One region of the Pedobacter sp. Bi27 genome, then DNA from elsewhere that is predicted to be linked to it. Evidence: riboswitches for the same ligand, from Rfam matches in the RefSeq annotation. Region 1 holds a riboswitch; each other region holds the start of a gene.
What was found. Region 1 has a riboswitch for S-adenosylmethionine ahead of LQ227_RS14600 (O-acetylhomoserine aminocarboxypropyltransferase/cysteine synthase family protein). Riboswitches for the same ligand answer to the same signal wherever they lie in the genome.
Positions count from the first base shown of each region.

Region 2: it holds a riboswitch for S-adenosylmethionine, as region 1 does, so the genes downstream of both, metH (methionine synthase) here and LQ227_RS14600 (O-acetylhomoserine aminocarboxypropyltransferase/cysteine synthase family protein) in region 1, are expected to answer to the same signal.
Region 3: it holds a riboswitch for S-adenosylmethionine, as region 1 does, so the genes downstream of both, LQ227_RS16880 (SusC/RagA family TonB-linked outer membrane protein) here and LQ227_RS14600 (O-acetylhomoserine aminocarboxypropyltransferase/cysteine synthase family protein) in region 1, are expected to answer to the same signal.

Region 1 covers NZ_CAKKMW010000004.1:138,202-144,463, forward strand. Annotated here, with positions in the region: gene LQ227_RS14585 (hypothetical protein) at 1-325, shown strand, start outside; gene LQ227_RS14590 (homoserine dehydrogenase) at 404-1,648, opposite strand; gene metX (homoserine O-acetyltransferase) at 1,780-2,877, opposite strand; gene LQ227_RS14600 (O-acetylhomoserine aminocarboxypropyltransferase/cysteine synthase family protein) at 2,916-4,247, opposite strand; SAM riboswitch class I at 4,509-4,619, opposite strand; gene LQ227_RS14605 (hypothetical protein) at 4,831-5,844, shown strand; gene LQ227_RS14610 (PLP-dependent aspartate aminotransferase family protein) at 5,969-6,262, opposite strand, start outside.
Region 2 covers NZ_CAKKMW010000002.1:423,800-430,061, forward strand. Annotated here, with positions in the region: gene metH (methionine synthase) at 1-841, opposite strand, end outside; SAM riboswitch class I at 1,010-1,114, opposite strand; gene LQ227_RS07185 (Bax inhibitor-1/YccA family protein) at 1,231-1,986, opposite strand; gene LQ227_RS07190 (hypothetical protein) at 2,025-2,591, opposite strand; gene murQ (N-acetylmuramic acid 6-phosphate etherase) at 2,705-3,508, opposite strand; gene LQ227_RS07200 (S41 family peptidase) at 3,699-5,306, shown strand; gene LQ227_RS07205 (histidine decarboxylase) at 5,459-6,262, shown strand, end outside.
Region 3 covers NZ_CAKKMW010000004.1:716,172-722,433, reverse strand. Annotated here, with positions in the region: gene LQ227_RS16890 (trypsin-like peptidase domain-containing protein) at 1-908, shown strand, start outside; gene LQ227_RS16885 (peroxiredoxin) at 1,636-2,907, opposite strand; SAM riboswitch class I at 3,045-3,152, shown strand; gene LQ227_RS16880 (SusC/RagA family TonB-linked outer membrane protein) at 3,480-6,262, shown strand, end outside.

The sequences.
Region 1 (6,262 bases):
CGAAAATGGAACTAGCCAAACAACGGATTATTCCGGCAAGCTGAAAATGATCAAGATGTTTAACGATACACATTTTGCATTTTTAAAACATAGCCTTAATCCTAAAGATACCAGCAGTTTTGATGCTGGTGGAGGAAGTTATGTATTGGATAAAGATGATTATACCGAGCATTTAGAATACTATAAAAACAAAGACTGGGAAGGCAAAACTTTTAAGTTTAAACTCGCTATCCATAAAGATACTTTGATTCAGAAAGGCATTGAGAAGGTAGAAAAAGCAGGGGTAGACCGGGTGATTATCGAAAAATACATTAAGGTAAAGTAATTAACGCAAAAGGTCGGACTCGCTCCGACCTTTGTGCTTAACAACAAAACAAATAAAAAAATTAACCTTAAAAATAAATTATAGGCTTGCCAATTCCTGGGCAAATACATTTTCACTCAATTGCTCCTGTTTGTATATCTGTCTGCCTGTGTAAGCCACAAAAACAGATTCATCCAAAAGCAAGTCGCGGTTCTTAATTAAACTTTCTAGCTTAACTGTTCCAACCACATATTTATAGCTGTTTGCAGCATAACGTTCGCTGATGTTGTCAAATTCCAACAGTGTAATCAGATCTTCATCTGCATAACGCAGGTAAATCTCCAATAAAATTTCTTCCGTATGTTTTACACCATTTTCTGAGTGGTATTTTTTGTACTCGTAACGGTAATCGTAACGCAAGGCCGCAATATCAGAAAGTACAGCAGCACCCGTAGGGTGGCCTCCAGCACCTTTACCATAGAAAAACTGTTTATCAGCAAAAGCCGCCTGAACTGCAACTGCATTGTATTCATTTTCTACGTTGTAAAGGAAATCATCTTTAGCTACCAGTTTTGGCAGTACATAAGTTACAATATCTTTTGTATTCACTTTACGTGCCGTAGGAACCAATTTAATTTTAAAGTTTTTCTCACGCGCATATTTAATGTCGTGCTTAGAAAGGTTCTGTATGCCAATGTTTAAAATGGCATCTGGATTTACAAATAAACCATATGCGTGTGCTGTAGCAATAGCCAGTTTATATTTTGGATCGTAGCCTCCCACATCCAAAATCGGGTCGGTTTCTGCGAAACCTAAATCTTGTGCTTCTTTTAAAGCCGAGTCGTAACTTTGGTTCTCATTAAATATTTTCGACAAAATGTAATTAGATGAGCCATTAAAAATTCCACTCAAAGCATGGAATAATTCATTGTCGTAATACTCTTCCAGGTTACGGATAATTGGAATACTGCCGCAAACGGCTCCTTCGTACAATAAAGAAGTACCATGTTCTTGTTGTAAATCTACCAGCTCTTTTAAGTGCGTGGCGATCATTTTTTTATTGGCAGATACTACATTTTTACCGTTTTTTAATGCAGTGGTTACAATTTCGTAAGCAGCATCAGCATCATTAATTAATTCTACAATTGTATTGATCTCTGTATTGTTCAGTATTTCGTTGCGATCAGTGGTAAACAGATCTTTATTAAGGGTACGCTTCTTTCTTGGGTCTTTTATTGCAATTTTAATGATCTCCAGATTCAGGTTCTGGCTTTGGATAATATCCAATAAACCTTGTCCTACAACACCGAAACCAAATAAACCGATTTTTAAATTCTTACTCATTTTTTTTAAGTGATTACACAGATAAATGGATTACACCGATATAGCTGTTCTTATTTTGTGATTTATTTTAAATTTTATTATGGTATCCGGTTTTTCACCTTCAACCTTTACACCCTCTACCTTCTACCTTTCTAAGCGGTATGCTGTAGTTTGATTATTTTTTTATTCCGGCTTTCCTTGATGAAGTTTCCAATTACCTTAGTCAAGGCATCTGTTTCGATTAAAAATCCATCGTGACCATAATCTGAGTGTAAGGCACTAAATTCCGCGCCTAGGATATGATCGGCCAGGTATTTTTGCTCCGATAAAGGAAACAAAACGTCATTTTCTATCCCGATTACCAAAGTATTTGCCGTAATTAATTTTAGTGCATCAGAAATGCTTTTGCGGTTACGGCCAACATTGTGGCTGTCCATGGCTTTGGTTAAATAATAATAACTGTAAGCGTTAAAGCGATTAATCAGTTTTTCTCCCTGATAGTTCTGATAAGAAGAGGATCTGAAATTGTCGGTTTTATCGTTTACGCTTTCTACCTGTGTACTGCCGTAAGCACTATAGGTTCTATAACTTAAAAGTGCAATGCTACGGGCTGTTTTTAAACCTTTGCTGCCACCGTTGGGCTGGTTGGCATAAAAAGTTCTATCGGTAGTAATGGCCAAACGCTGACTTTCGTTAAATGCAATTCCCCATGGAGAATGTGTTGCATTAGTGGCAATCAGGATCAGGTTTTCGATTTTATTCGGCTCCGAAATGCTCCACTCAACAGCCTGTTGTCCGCCTAAAGAACCTCCAATTAATAATTTAATATAATCAATGCCTAAATGCGAAGCCAATAATTGGTGTGCTGATACTAAATCGCGGATGGTAAACTGTGGAAACGAAAGGTAATAAGGTAAGCCTGTTACGGGGTTAGTACTTAATGGGTTTGTGCTACCGTAATGCGAGCCTAAAACATTAGCGCAAACGATATAATGCTCTTCAGGATTGAACAAAGCATTTTCACCGAACAAACCTTCCCACCATTCAAAAACATCAGCATTGGCGGTAAGTGCATGACAAACCCAAATCACATTATCTTTATTCGCATTTAATTTGCCATAAGTTTGATAAGCAACTTGCAGGTTACGGATCTTTTTTCCGCTCTCTAATTTAAACTGTTTGTTATAACTATATGTTGATGCAAAATTCCCTGAAGTGGATTTTACATTATCGTTTTTACTGTTATGCATTTTGTAATGTTGTTGTTGTTAAAAAGCCCCTAAGGGGTTTAGGCTTGTAAATTCTCTGCCGGAACTGTAGCATTAATGGTTGCAAATGCCTGTTCGAAATCGGCTTTGATATCATCAATATGCTCAATGCCTACTGAAACCCTCAGCGCGTTCGGTTTAACACCGGCAGCTAATTGTTCTGTTTCGCTCAATTGCTGGTGTGTTGTGGCAGAAGGCTGAATGATCAGCGTTTTTGCATCACCCACATTGGCCAGGTGCGATACCAGTTTTAAGTTATCAATTACCTGTGTTGCGTTTTCTTTGCTTCCAGCCAATTCGAAAGATAAAACCGCACCAAAACCATTGCTTAAATATTTTTTAGCCAGGTTGTTATATTTACTGCTGGCTAAGCCAGGGTACTGAACTTCTTTAACTAATGGATGGTTTTCTAACCAGGTTGCTAATTCTAGAGCATTATCTACATGGCGTTGAACGCGGAGTGATAAAGTTTCCAATCCTTGTAATAATAGAAAAGAATTGAAAGGCGATAGGGCAGGTCCCAGATCTCTTAATCCTTCTACACGGGCACGGATAATAAACTGGATATTGCCAAATGGTCCGCCGATACCAAAAACATCGCTGAAAACCAAACCATGATAACCTTCTGAAGGCTCAGAGAATTGAGGGAATTTCCCATTGCCCCAGTTGTAATTTCCACCGTCAACGATAACGCCCCCAATACTTGTGCCATGGCCACCGATCCATTTCGTTGCAGATTCTACAACAATGTTAGCGCCATGCTCCAATGGTTTAAACAAATAACCCCCAGCGCCAAAAGTATTGTCGACCACTAAAGGTAGATCGTATTTTTTTGCAATTGCGGCAATTTTTTCGAAATCAGGCACACTAAATGCAGGATTACCGATGGTTTCCAAAAAGATTGCTTTGGTTTTATCGGTAATTTTGCTTTCAAATTCTTCAGGTATATCTGGATTGGCAAAATCGACATGAATACCCAAGCGCTTAAAAGCTACTTTGAATTGATTATAGGTTCCTCCGTAAATGTGAGATGAAGAAACGATGCTATCACCAGCCTCCAATATGTTATTTAACGCTATAAATTGAGCGGCTTGCCCCGATGCGACTGCCAAAGCAGCTACACCACCTTCTAAAGCGGCAATACGTTTTTCGAAAACATCGTTGGTAGGATTCATGATCCTGGTGTAGATATTGCCAAACTCTTTTAATGCAAATAAGTTAGCCCCATGTTCGGCATTTTTAAATCCATAAGAAGTGGTTTGGTAAATGGGAACAGCCCTTGAGCCTGTTGTTGGATCTATTTCCTGACCAGCGTGTAATTGTAAAGTTTCAAATTTATATGATGTTGACATAATTTCTATTTTTTAGTTGATGTGATTAGATAACAGAATTAGGATCATCCTAAAACCTAGCAGGGCGTATCCCGGTTTCCCGGGACCTTCCAATTTGAAAGAAACAAAAAAGGAAGATTTTTAAATTACTGTATGCAACAGCACATACAAGTAAACGCACGCATATCACAACTAATAAAAAAAATAGAAGTTTGTTCTACCTTTTTAAGGTTTGCACTGGGCTCGCTTAGCGATTGAAGATTTAATGTTTTCATCAGTTCTAATTTATATCTCCAAATAACACCATGTTATCCGGTCAGGAATTGGCACCTTCTCTTTCTGAGGGTTGCCAGTGGGTCATCGAGCCAGTCTCTCGCCACTTCTTTATAAATCAACCCGTGAAGATTGACTTTTATTTAGCTATCTGCCAAATAATATTCCAAATGTCTGAATTTAATTTTAATCCACAAAATAAAATTTTGAAATTACATTAACTCGCTGAAAATGAATTGCGTATTTTTATGATGCAATGACAATCTGAAACTTTAATACTGAATTAACGCTTAAAATTCTAAGTTTGTGGTACCTATCTAAATTAATTATGATGAAAAATACAAAATCCCTATGTTTAGGCCTGTTGTTTACTATCGCAGGTTTAAATAATGTAAACGCTCAATTTGGAGGCTTAAAAGATAAATTATTAAAAGTGGGCACTGCCCAGGGCGCGAAAGCTTTAGGCGTAGACAAATTTTTAAAACAACCTGCTGCTATTACCACTAATTTTGAAGACGTAAATAGAGAGGGCGAAAAGCTGCCTGATTTTATTAATTCATTAAATTTAAAAGCCCAGCCCTTGTATTTACTGCCTAAAAATCCAGATGGTGGTTTTGTGCTTTGCGAGGGGCTTTATGAAATGACCAATAAAAGTTATTGTCTAAAAGCCGGAACTTTCGCCCCATCAAAGGGTGATGGTTACATGTTTGCACCCGTTTTAGGCCCTAAAGAAGAAATTGTGGTTGCTATACTGAAAAGCGCTGAGAAACATCCTGATGTAGATCAACACGATATTCAGGCATTATTATGGACTATTATTGCAAGAACAAAATTTGCTGATTTTAATGGACAGGTTAAAGTAACTGCCATTAAATTGTTAACGCCAAAACAACTTACACAATTAGAAGGTGGTGCTTTAGGTGTTTTGCCTTTCGATGTAATGGAGAAGGCTAAAGACCAGCTGCCGTCAGGGGTGAGAGCTGTTTTTGAAGCAGAAAATAATATCCGTCAACTGGTGTCGTCTGGAAATTATACTTATGCCGATATGGAAAAATATGCAATTATAGCGGGTATGGCGCCACCAAGAAGCGATGTGCCAAGTGGTATCTGGACCAAACACCCTGATGGTTATTATGTGCGTTATTTTCCTTCTGGTTATTCGATTACAAAGGTACAGGTTTATGTACCTAAAGAATTATTAGCCGGTGGTACAAAATTAATATATGATGCTGCTGGTGACATTGCCTGCCCGGCTAATACAGGTTCGCAACGTCTGGCACAAACAAATGAGCCATTAGAAGCAAATTATTCACTTAAATTGACTACGATTTGTAATCCGAAATAGATTTCAAAACAAATATTCGTCATTGCGAGAAGGAACGACGAAGCAATCTTAAAGCGCACGATAGTAGCGATCGTTGTAAGATTGCTTCGTCGGCTGAAAAAGCCTTCTCGCAATGACGATTTTTTTAACCCAGTGCCTGCGCCAAATCGGCTATAATATCGTCTACATGCTCTAAGCCTACAGAAATACGGAGTAAATTTTTTGGTGTTTTACTATCGGGGCCTTCTACCGAATAACGATGTTCGATTAAACTCTCTACACCTCCTAAACTGGTCGCTTGTGCAAATAACTGAACCTTATTTGCCACTTTGTGAGCCGCTTCAACATCTCCCTTAACCAGGAACGACATCATTCCACCAAAATCTTTCATTTGTTTCTTTGCAATTTCGTGCTGAGGGTGACTTTCCAAACCCGGATA
Region 2 (6,262 bases), on a different contig from region 1:
CATCATAAGCGCCAAACTCGTTTGGTAAACCTGCATTTGGATAGGCCGAAACATAACAGCCTGCTTTTGCTGCAAGTTCCTCAATATGCGGACGCATTTCTTTAGCACCCAAAGCACAGTTAAAACCGATACTTAATGGTTTTGCATGCATTACAGAGTTTAAAAAAGCTTCGGCAGTTTGACCTGAAAGTGTTCTTCCGGAGGCATCGGTAATGGTACCAGAAATCATGATCTCCAGTTTACGGCCAATTACCTCTTCATATTTTTTTATGGCTACAATAGCCACTTTAGCATTTAAAGTATCGAAAATGGTTTCGATTAATAATACATCAGAACCACCATCTACCAAACCACGCACCTGCTCATAATAAGCTGCTTCAAGCTCATCAAAATAGACTGCCCTAAAACCAGGATCGTTTACATTCGGCGACATGGAAAGGGTACGGTTGGTTGGGCCAATAGCACCGGCCACAAAACATTTACGGTCTGGATTTGCAGCCATGAACTCATTTACGGCTTCCTTTGCCACCCGCGCACCTTCAAAACTCATTTCGTAAGAAAGGTCTTCCATCTGGTAATCGGCCATGGAAATGCGCTGTGTACTGAACGTGTTGGTTTCGATAATATCGGCACCAGCGGCCAGGTACTCCAGGTGTATGGTTTTAATAATATCCGGACGTGTGATGTTGAGCAAATCATTATTGCCTTTTACATCACAGGGATGGTTTTTAAATCGCTCCCCTCTAAAATCTTCTTCGGTTAAGGTATATCGCTGAATCATGGTACCCATTGCACCATCAATCACCAAAATACGTTTTTCTAATTCTTCTCTTATGCTCATCTGTTGTTATTAGTAACAAGCAGTTAGTATCAAGTATCAATATTAATGATAGATCGAACTAACTTTAGATAAAAGCAAAGTATAAACAAATCTGTCTTGATACTTGATACTTAATACCCAATACTTATATGGCTTATTTAAAAAGTTGGTACGTGAATCGTAATCCTAAACTTATCTGTTTCCGCTATTTGCAGAATAGAATTTAGCACCTTGTATGGTTACAGGTTGCTAAGACTTCGTTGGGTCTAATCCCTCCGTCTTTCTTAATAAGCATACAAAAATGCAACAAAGCAACATCAATTCCAAAATTTATCGCTTTGCTACCAAATAAAATTACAAAGGCCATGCAATTCTGCACGGCCTTAAGAATATTGTTCTGTTTTTGAGGTTTACCTTCTGTTACCGAAAATACGCAATAGCGACAAAAACAAGTTGATAAAAGTAATGTAGAGGGACAGTGCACCCATGATTGCTAATTTTTTGCTTTCATTTACGCCTAAAGTGTTGCCATTTTCATCTAATCCTTCGCCTATCCTTTTAAGCTCCTGAACCTTATATGCAGTCAATGCAGTAAAAATTGCTACTCCGATAAATCCCATGATGTAACCTAATGTTGAGCTCCCCAAAAACATATTGATTACGCTAATGATCACCAAACCGATTACACCAGCAAATAATATAGGACCAAATTTACTTAAATCGGTATCTGTGGTATATCCCATTACCGCCATTACTGCAAATATTGCGGCGGCCGCAGCAAAACTAATTACAACTGATGGCAAAGAATAGGTTAACAAGATAAAGCTGAGCATTACTCCGGTTAATATAGAATAAAGCAAAAATACGCCGATTAACGTCTGATAAGACATTCGTTGCATACCAGCACCCATTAAGAATACCAGCCCGAGTGGGGCAAATATTGCAATATAGCCTAAAACAGTAAAGCCACCTTTACCAGTTTGAGGATTATAAGATAAAAGATAGTCCAATACCGCTGGTGTACTTGCGATAAAATAAGCTGCAACTGTGGAAACAGCTAATGCTACAAACATCCATAAGAAAACATTCCCAAAGAAACGTTTAGATGCAGATCTTTCCTGTACAAAAACACTGTCCTTTTGATATTGATAATTTTGTTGTTCCATTTTAAATTTTGTGTATTTAACTATATAAAAATAAATATTTAGTTTAATCTTTTTGTCAGCAATTCTTCAACTTTTTTAAAGAATTGTAGCGGTTTTAATGTGCGCCATGGCAGATTATCAAATGCACCACCAAAGTTAATGTAATAATCGATGTTATTATCGCGAAACTCGGTGATTACGTGTTCCTGAAAATTCACCCCAACAATCCAGCCATCTTCTACTTCCTGAAACCACTCTTCGTAATAACTGTCATCAGAGGCATGAAAATTCAGTATATTTTCACCGATCAGGATAAATTTATTAATGCCTTCATCCATCATCATCTCTAAAATATCGCGTTTCAGCAGCATAATGTCGTTGTTAATGGCATCGTTCCACTCGCCTATAAATTCTATAACCGCATAACTGCGATCATAATCGGCGTATAACACCTTCATGTATAAGGTATTCGAACCAAACTCGTCCCATTGGGGGTGAAGTAAAAAATTGTAAATCTGCTTATCGAAGTAAAGTTCTGAATATTCGGTATTGTAAAACGGCGAACGCTCATCTTCTGCCGAAATATAATCATCTCTCCACTGGTAATAAGGCTCAATTTCGTGCATACTCTTTTTTAATTATTGAATGAGTGAGTTTTGAATGATTGAATGATAATGCTATTCTTTCATGCTATCATTCACTAATTCTTTCCTTCAATCCTTCATCCTTCTCTCATTTCTTAGTGTCCTGCTTCAACTGCTTTACGTACACTTCCATAACGGGTTAACAACTCAGCTGCTTCATCGTAACCTATATTTAGCTCATCGGCCACCATTTGTGTACCGCGGTCTACGAGTTTATGATTGGTTAACTGCATATCGACCATTTTATTGCCAACTACACGCCCCAACTGAACCATAACGGTGGTGCTTAACATATTTAACACCATTTTTTGCGCCGTACCAGATTTCATGCGGGTAGAGCCGGTTACAAACTCAGGGCCAACCACCACTTCAACCGGAAAATCCGATTCTGCAGCAATAGGTCCGCCGGTATTACAAACGATGCAACCTGTTAAAATACCATGCTTACGTGCTGTGTTTAATCCGCCGATTACATAAGGCGTAGTACCTGACGCTGCCAGGCCAACCAAACAATCTTTCTCGTTAATTTCAAATTCCTGAAGATCTTTCCAGGCTTGTTCGGCATCATCTTCAGCAAATTCTACCGCTCTTCTAATGGCTGTATCTCCACCGGCAATAATTCCAACAACCCAATCAAAAGGAACACCATATGTAGGTGGGCATTCTGATGCGTCTACTACACCTAAACGACCACTTGTACCCGCACCTATATAAAAGAGACGGCCACCTTTTTTCATTCGCTCGGCCACTGCCGATGTTAATTTTTCGATCTGAGGCAAAGATTTTTCAACTGCAAATGCTACAGTTTTATCTTCGTTATTAATGCCCTGCAAAACTTCTAACACCGACATCTGATCGATGTGGTTATAGTTAGATTCTTGCTCGGTAACTCTATTCATAAATTTAATTTTGATAAAATTCGGTAAATTCTTTCTAAAAACTACCCTAAAAACCCAAAAATATCTGTCTTAAATTTCAACCTATGGCTCCATTGCATTAATTAATGTTAAATATTATAAACAAAAGACATGAAAATGCAGTTAAAAAATATATCAACTCGCTAATTTTCATAAATTTGCAGTAACGCTGATGAAAAAAAATACCCGAAATAACATACTGATCGCTGCAAGCTATTCTGTAATTTTAATAGTGGGTATGTTTTTGGGCATAAAATTTATTAAAGATCAAGGCTTTGGCGTTAAAAAGAGCCCTCAACTTGCCAGCAACAGCGATGAGAAATTAAATGAGATCTTACACATCATCAACGGTAATTATGTTGATGACATCAATACCGATTCGCTTCAAAACTTACCCATAGACAGCGTTCTGCACCAACTCGATCCACATAGTGTTTACCTGCCGCCAACCGATGCGCAGGATATGACCGATAACCTGGAAGGAAACTTTGAGGGTGTGGGCATAGAATATTATATGCTTAACGATACCATGATGGTTACCGGCGTGGTTAAAGATGGCCCGGCTTATCAGGCGGGGATAAAATTAGGCGATAAAATTCTGAGTATCGATACAGCAGTTGTAAGTGGGAGAAACTTACCAAAAGACCAACTTACCGGTCGTTTTAAAGGCAGGTCTGGAACAGGTGTTAGCGTGGTGCTTTTACATCCAGGTGCACCGCAAAGTAACCGCATTATGGTTACGCGAGGCAAAGTAAACATCAGCAGTATCGATGCCGCTTATATGATCAATAACGAAACAGGTTATGTACGGATCAGCAAGTTTGGCGCCAATACCGATAACGACTTCTCAGTTGCAGCCAATAACCTGAAAGCAAGGGGCATGAAAAAACTGATTCTTGACTTGCGCGATAATGGAGGGGGTTATTTTACGGCAGCTACAGGCTTGGCCGATCAGTTTTTAGCAGAGAACAAACTTATTGTATATACACAGGGTAAACATGAGCCACGTACCGATTATTTTTCTACGGGCACCGGCGCTTTTCAAAATGGCAAACTGGCCATCTTGATTAATGAAAATACCGCTTCGGCCAGCGAAATTGTTGCTGGAGCCATCCAGGATCTGGGACGCGGAATTATTGTTGGCCGCCGTTCTTTTGGTAAAGGCTTGGTACAAGAGCAATTTGCTTTTGGCGACGGCTCTGCATTGAACTTAACCATCGCTAGATATTACACACCATCTGGTCGTAGTATCCAAAAATCGTATAAAAAAGGTTACGATGCCTACAAACATGAATTAGACGAACGCATGATGGACGGAGAGCTTACCGGAGACCGGACCTCTTTTCAAGATTCTATTGAAAAAACAGAAGGCGTAAATATTCAGCCCAACAGAAAAGTTAAACCGATTGGCGGTATCCAGCCAGATGTATTTGTAAAATTAGACACGAGTGGATACAATAAGTTTTACAGCAATTTAGTAAGCAAAAAAGTGCTTTCTGATTATGTATTTAATGTACTTACCAATAAGTATAGTGCCAGTTTTGTAGAGCAGAATATCAACATTTTCACTATAAATGATAACGACTTTAAAGACTTTATCGGATATCTTCAACGCAAAAATGTAGCGATAGACCGTTTTCAATTGTATAATTCGAAAAATGTGATTCTGAATGATTTAAAAGCTTTGCTTTGCCGTTATTATCTGGGCGATGTAGGCTATTACAAGGCTGCAAACCAAACCGACAACGCCGTAAGACAAGCGCTACTTAACCTTCAATAGCCATATTTTATATGCTATGGCGGATGAATCCAGATGCTAAAAAGAATTTTAATTTCACAAATACAACACATCCAAACATAATATTCTTAATTTAACACAAACCATAAAACTATATTTTGTTTTATTAATTTTGCCAGCAAATCATATTTTTTATGGAAGCGAGCAAATTAAAGGAAAAGGACCAACAAGTATTAAATGATCTATTAGAGAACGTTAAGAAACAGACCGATTTATTCTTAGGTTATCCCGTTTCAAAGGACTTTGATTATCAATCACTTTCAGATTTTTTAAAATATCCGATGAACAACCTGGGCGATCCTTTTGTTACTTCAACCTATGCCGTAGGCTCACGTGAACTCGAAAAAGAAGTAGTCCAGTTTTTTGCCGAACTTTTCCGTGCCCCTACAGATAACTGGTGGGGTTATGTAACCAATGGCGGCTCAGAAGGAAATCTTTATGGCTTGTATCTTGCCCGCGAATTACATCCAAAAGGAATGGTTTATTACTCTGAAGCTACACATTATAGTGTGCAAAAGAACCTGCACTTACTCAACATGTCAAATATCGTTATCCGTACCCAGGAAAATGGAGAAATTGATTACGAAGACCTTGAACACACCATAAGGATGAACCGTCACATGCCTGTTATCATTATGGCCAATATTGGCACCACCATGACCGAAGCCCGTGACGATGTGGCCAAAATTAAAAGCATCTTAAAAAAACTGGCTATCCAACATTATTATATCCATGCCGATGCTGCACTTTCTGGCACCTATAGTGCGTTGATTGAACCCAGACCAGCATTCGACTTTGAAGATGGCGCAGACAGCATCGCCATTAGCGGTCACAAGTTTTTTGGCTCGCCGATGCCTTGCGGTGTAGTAGTTGCCAAAAAATCGAACCGGGATCGGATTGCCCGTTCGGTGGCTTACATCGGAAGTGTTGATACCACC
Region 3 (6,262 bases), 580 kb from region 1:
AGAAGGCTTTACACCCTGATTTTAATATGCCAACGCTTAAAAACAGCTGCTTTTCCATCAAAAGTATGATAAAAGGAAAAAACCAGGATATTTATGCCACTTTATTGAATGTTAACACAGCCAATGGAGCTAAAAAACAACTTCTATTGAGTAAAAACACGATGGTTGGCGAACAAGCAAAAGGTGATATTAATGGAGTTGCGGTGCCAATTAAGTTAATAGGAAAAGATCAGGAGAATGACCTGGTTTTATTTGAACTTGACCAACGGATAAGCGGTGGGATTGATTTAAATATTTCTGACAGCGACAGCGTTAGAATAGAGATGGGTAAACTTCTTTATAGCATTGATCCCGCTGGCAAAGTGATGCGCAGTGTTTTGGGCAGTAAGCTATTTAATTTGCCGAAAATTAATAGTCAGCCTTATTTAGGCGCAATGGTGGTTTATAATTCCAGTCCTGTTCAGTTTTCGTTAATCAAAGAAGGCAGTCCGGCAGAAAAAGCAGGCATAAAAGTTGGCGATGAGCTGATCAGTATGAATGGTAAACTGATAAAAAAAGCAAGTGAATTTGCCCCGGAAATAATGAAATATTGGGCAGACGATGAGGTTTCTTTTGAATGGGAAAATGCTTCAGGTAAGATGAGTAAAACATTAAAACTAGAGGGACGGGGTCAGTCGGTATTTAATCACCCAGCAGAGAAATTTGAAGGTGGAAAGTCGGAGCGAAGAGATGGTTTTAATGCTGTTTTTACACACGATGCAGCCGTTAAAGCCAATGCCTGCGGTTCTCCTGTTTTCGATTGGGAGGGTAATTTTTATGGGATTAACATCGCCAGGTTTAGCCGAACTACTACTGTTGTGGTACCGAAGAAAACGATAATAGATTTTGTTTTGAAGACTATTCAGTAGCATGGTTTTCGCCACGGAAACACAGAAGTCACGGAATTTCTATTGGTCGGTGTTTCACCGACCAATACTTAGGATTTATTACCAAATATATTTCGGTCGGTGAGACAGCTACCGATAAGGACTGCCTAACCGAAGAGCGTTGCGCCTGCTTTCTAAAAAACGGTACGTTATGCATAATTCTTTGGAGCGGTTTGCCTGTGCTAATATTAAAGTTTGTTCCCTTGCTTTGCTGTATCCTTACGCTGCGCTTCGGGGATGCCGCTACGCCCGGGGCTAAGCACTTTTTTTCTGCAAGGAAGCTGATGCATACGTAATTACCTGAATTTATCTAAACACCCCGGCCCTGTGATGAATTAACTTTGGTAAGCTCGCTTTCGGCTTTGTTTACTACACAGCCCCCGGTAAAATAAACCTTATTGTAGCGGCTATTCTTTTTGTTGCAAGACTATATCGTTTATGCAATTAATTCACAAAAAGATAGAAGCGGAAAGAAGGACTGCCTAAACCGAAGCGCGCTGCACCTGCTTTCCAAAAAACAATACGTTATGCATAATTATTCTTTCTAGTAGGTGGTGTCTCACCGACCACTACTTTAGGATTACTGCCATACAAGACCCTGAAATGAATTACCTTCGGTGAGCTCGCTTAAGGCTTGGTTTACTTCGTAGCTTTCCACTTCGGTACAGATCAGGGTGACGATTTCGTTAAGAAGGATCGATAAGACAAATTATTTCTTCAGTAAGGTATCAATCTCTGTATTAAATTCTTTCACAAATTCATCATAAAATTTACCGGTTGCGGGGCCATTAAAACCCGTATGGATCTGCGCTACATTGCCCTGTTTATCGATGATTATTGTGGTTGGAAACGATAAAAAAGAATCGAGTGCAGGCAACGATTCTGATACGACCTGCTTATCGGCAGTACCTGCAATAACCTGGTCGTAATCTATTCCAAAACGTTCGCGGAAACGTGTCATCACCTTTTTTGCATATTCGGGTTCGGTTGAGCGTTCGTAATGCAAAGCAATAATTTCTACACCACGTTTCTTGTTTTCTTTATACCAGGGCGCAATAAAAGTAGCTTCGTCAACACAATTTGGACACCAGCTTCCGGTTATGGTTAAAATCACCACCTTGTTTTTATATTTTTCATCCTTTAACGAAATCTTTTTCCCGTTTACATCAGGAAAGCTAAAATCAAGCGTTTTGTATCCTTTTTTCAGGTAAGTAAGTTTGTAAGGATCGGGCAGGGCAGCATCTTTATTTTTAGTTCCGGTAAAAGGCTGACTTCCCCTTGCGCCTAAAATTTCGCCAGTTAGGGAGCCATCTGGCTGAAAAGTTCCTTTGTAATAGGAAGGAGAGGAACCAATAAAGCTGGAAAGTTGAAATTCATTTCCTTCTACTACACCTTCCAGATAACGTGAATCGCCTGTTACACGGAGAAAAGTGCCAGTAAGTTTGTTACCAGTTTGCTTAAATAAACCTACTGTTTTCTCTTCCTTACCATTTGGCGATTTAAAAACTACATCATAACTGCCAGAATAGTCTGCCTTTGCAGGTTTATCTGTTGTTTTAAAACGGTAATTTTTTCGTTCAGCAACAATGGTTAAAGGTTTGCCGGCTTTATCCTGTTTCCTTAATGTGCCTGTTAATTGATCACCATCTATTGCAAATGCGAGTTCGTTATCAAATTGATCCAGTTTTACGAAAAGCGAATCAGCTGTTTGTTTTACAAGGCCACCTTCGAAACTTTCTTCAGCATTGCGGAAGTATAATTTCTGCTGACCGCTTTTTTCGCTGATTTCGAAGTTAAAGGGGATTTCTAATCCTTCCTTAACCTTAGCTATTCCACGCCAGATGCCGAGGGCAACAAAAACATTTTGTTTTTTCTCTTTAAGCTTTGCTGCTTGATTATTTGCTAATGCAATATGGTCCTGAGCATAGGTGAAAGTTATTGATATAGCCAATACGGCTGTTAAAATGGATTTTAGTTTCATTGGGATGTGTATTTGTCGACTAAACTAGTAGACAAATATATGGATGTAATTGGCAAAGAAAAAATTTTTCAACAAAAATCTATAAAAACTATAGGATAAATGGAATTAATTATACCTTTGCCCCAGTTATTTTAAAATACTTATCAAGAAAGGCGGAGGGAATGGCCCTGTGAAGCCTTAGCAACCATCTAAATTTTTAGAAATGGTGCTAATTCCATCCCAGATGAATCTGGGGTAGTTAAGTCAGTTGTTTGCGTTATCCTTATAAGAACTATATGGAGCACTTCTGATTTAAGGGGTGCTTTTTTTTTGCCCTGAATGCGTTCTTGAAATTAAATTATGCATTAAATAAAATCATTCAAATGAAAAAGACAGACGAGCTGAAATCTATTAATGTAAACCTTAACGCATGCTTCCGAATGCGTGGAGTCTGTTAAAATTGCTCCATTTTAACAGGCTTTTTTAGGCTAACCATTCCTTTTTCTCTTTAAAAACAAATACACTTTTAGCCGTGGTAAAATTGTTTTGCCCAAAATTATTATCCCTTTTAATTGATTATTAACTACACACTTATGTTTAAAATTTTAAAGTCAATAGCGTTTATCTTTCTGCTCTTTATTGTGCAAAAGCTTTCCGCTCAAAATGCCGCGGTTACCGGAACGGTAAAGTCGGCAGATGGTGAAACACTCCCTGGTGTTTCCATTTTAATAAAAGAAACCAAACAAGCCACCATTTCTGATGCAAAAGGAGCTTTTTCTATTCATGCACCAGATAAGGGTACATTGGTATTTTCTTATATCGGTTTTAAGAGCCAGGAAATACAGATCAATAAAAACGCCGGCCCCATTTCGATCATTCTTCAGTCAAGCGATAATGCGCTTGATGAGGTAGTGGTTACTGCATTGGGTATTTCGAGGCAGAAGAAATCGCTTGGTTATGCTGTTCAGGAATTAAAAGGACAGGATTTGGCCGAAGCTAAAGAGTCGAACCTGGTAAATGCACTGGCCGGAAAAATAGCAGGTGTAAGGGTAACCAATAGTCAGGGGAGCATGGGTTCCTCGCGTGTGGTCATCAGGGGGGAAACATCTATTGCCGGAAATAACCAGCCATTATTTGTGGTTGATGGGATTCCGGTAGATAATTCTCAGTTAAATTCGGCTGGGGCCAGAGATTATGCCAATACCATTTCAGACATTAATCCAGAAGATATAGAATCGATGAGTGTATTAAAAGGACCAAATGCCGCTGCATTATACGGTTCGAGGGCTGCGGCAGGTGTCATCCTCATTAAAACCAAAACAGGTAAATCGAAAAAAGGATTAGGCATTGCCATCAATTCAAACGCGGTTTTAGAAACCTTGCTTACGCTACCCGTGTATCAAAATGCTTTCGGTCAGGGATCGGAGGGCAAATTTAGTTATGTAGATGGTGCAGGTAAAGGCATTAACGATGGAGTAGATGAAAGCTGGGGTCCTAAATTGGATGGTAGGCTAATCCCACAATTTTATTCGAAGGGAGTAGCCGTTCCATTTGTGGCGCATCCTGATAATGTACGTGATTTCTTCCAAACCGGATATTCATTAAACAATGGGGTATCTATTGCAGATGCAGGCGAAAAGTACGACTTCCGTTTATCGTACAATAACCTGAAACAGGTAGGTATAGTACCAAACTCCGGACAGGGCAAAAATTCATTTGTATTGAATACTACAATAAAAGTAACACCCAAATTAAGTTTAACCGCAAATGCAAACTACAGCAAACTTAATTCTGATAATTTACCGGGAACGGGTGGTTCGAGATCTACCAGTACCATGTTGCAGTTTACCTGGTTCGGCCGTCAGGTTGATATCAACCAATTGAAAGATTATTTGGATGAAAATGGAAAAACGTTTAACTGGAACAATAGCTATTACAGCAATCCTTATTGGGTAGCTTACGAAAATACCGTATCGCAAAACCGTAGCCGCATTATTGGAAGTTTAGCCCTGAATTATAAGATTATTGATGGACTTGATTTCAATTTCAGATCAGGGACCGATTATTACAACGATAGACGTAAAGTTAGGATTGCATATGGCACCAATGGAACGCCTTTCGGCTCTTATACTGAGAGTGCCTTTACAGTAAGTGAAAATAATACAGATGCGACATTAAACTTTAACAAACAGTTGAATGACGATTTTAGTCTCGAATTGTTAGGTGGTGGGAACATCCGCAGGCAATATATCGAGCAGAACGATCAAAGTGCGCCTAAATTGGCCATTGCCGGACTGTATACCCTTAAAAACTCCCGCGATCCTTTAATTTCATCAAATAATTTATCGCGGTTAAAATCTTACAGTGTTTATGCCTCTGGACAGATTGGTTTCAGGAATTACCTTTTTGCCAACATCACGGCCCGTAACGATTGGTCATCTACCTTACCAGCGCAAAACAGATCGTATTTTTATCCATCATTTAACGGAAGTTTTGTAGCAACAGAAGCATTCGACATTAAAAGTGAAGCCCTTAATTATTTGAAAATACGTGGAGGTTGGTCTAAAGTAGGTAAAGATGCAGATCCTTATCGCTTGATCAATACTTATGCATTTAGTGCACCGTTTAGCGCAAACCCTCAGCTTACCACAAGTAATATCGACCTTAATCCTAACCTTAAACCAGAAACTACCACTTCAACAGAACTGGGCGTTGAGGCTGTTTTCTTTAACAAAAGGTTACGTTTCGATTTAAGTGCATATAACACCAATAGTTACAATCAGATTTTAGCTGCCGATGTAAGTCAAAGTACCGGATTTAGTTCAAAACTGCTTAATGCCGGAAAAATAAACAACAAAGGTATTGAAGCACAGTTGGGCATTACACCAATTAAAAAAACTTTTACCTGGGATATTGATTTCAATTTTGCTGCTAATAGAAGTAGGGTAATTGAACTTGATGCGGAGAAATTATTAACGAATTATATTGTGGCTACCAATTCGGCGCAGGTTATTGCTACCGTTGGACAACCTTATGGATCATTGTTCGGAACCGCTTTTTTAAGAGATGGCAATGGAAATATCATTGTAAACGCTACAGGTGCACCAACTACAAATCCAACAAAACAGGTATTGGGAAAATATACACCAGATTGGATTGGCGGCGTTTACAATACTTTCAATTATAAAGGCATCAGTTTAGGCGTTTTGGTTGATGCCAGTATTGGTGGCTCTATTTATAACGGAACTTATGCTACAGGAACTTATACCGGGGTTTTAGCCTCTACGCTTCCGGGAAGAGCAGCAGAATACGGCGGAATCTCATATTATTATCCGGATAATAAGAAGGAAAATGGTACGGTAAGGATAAACGGAAC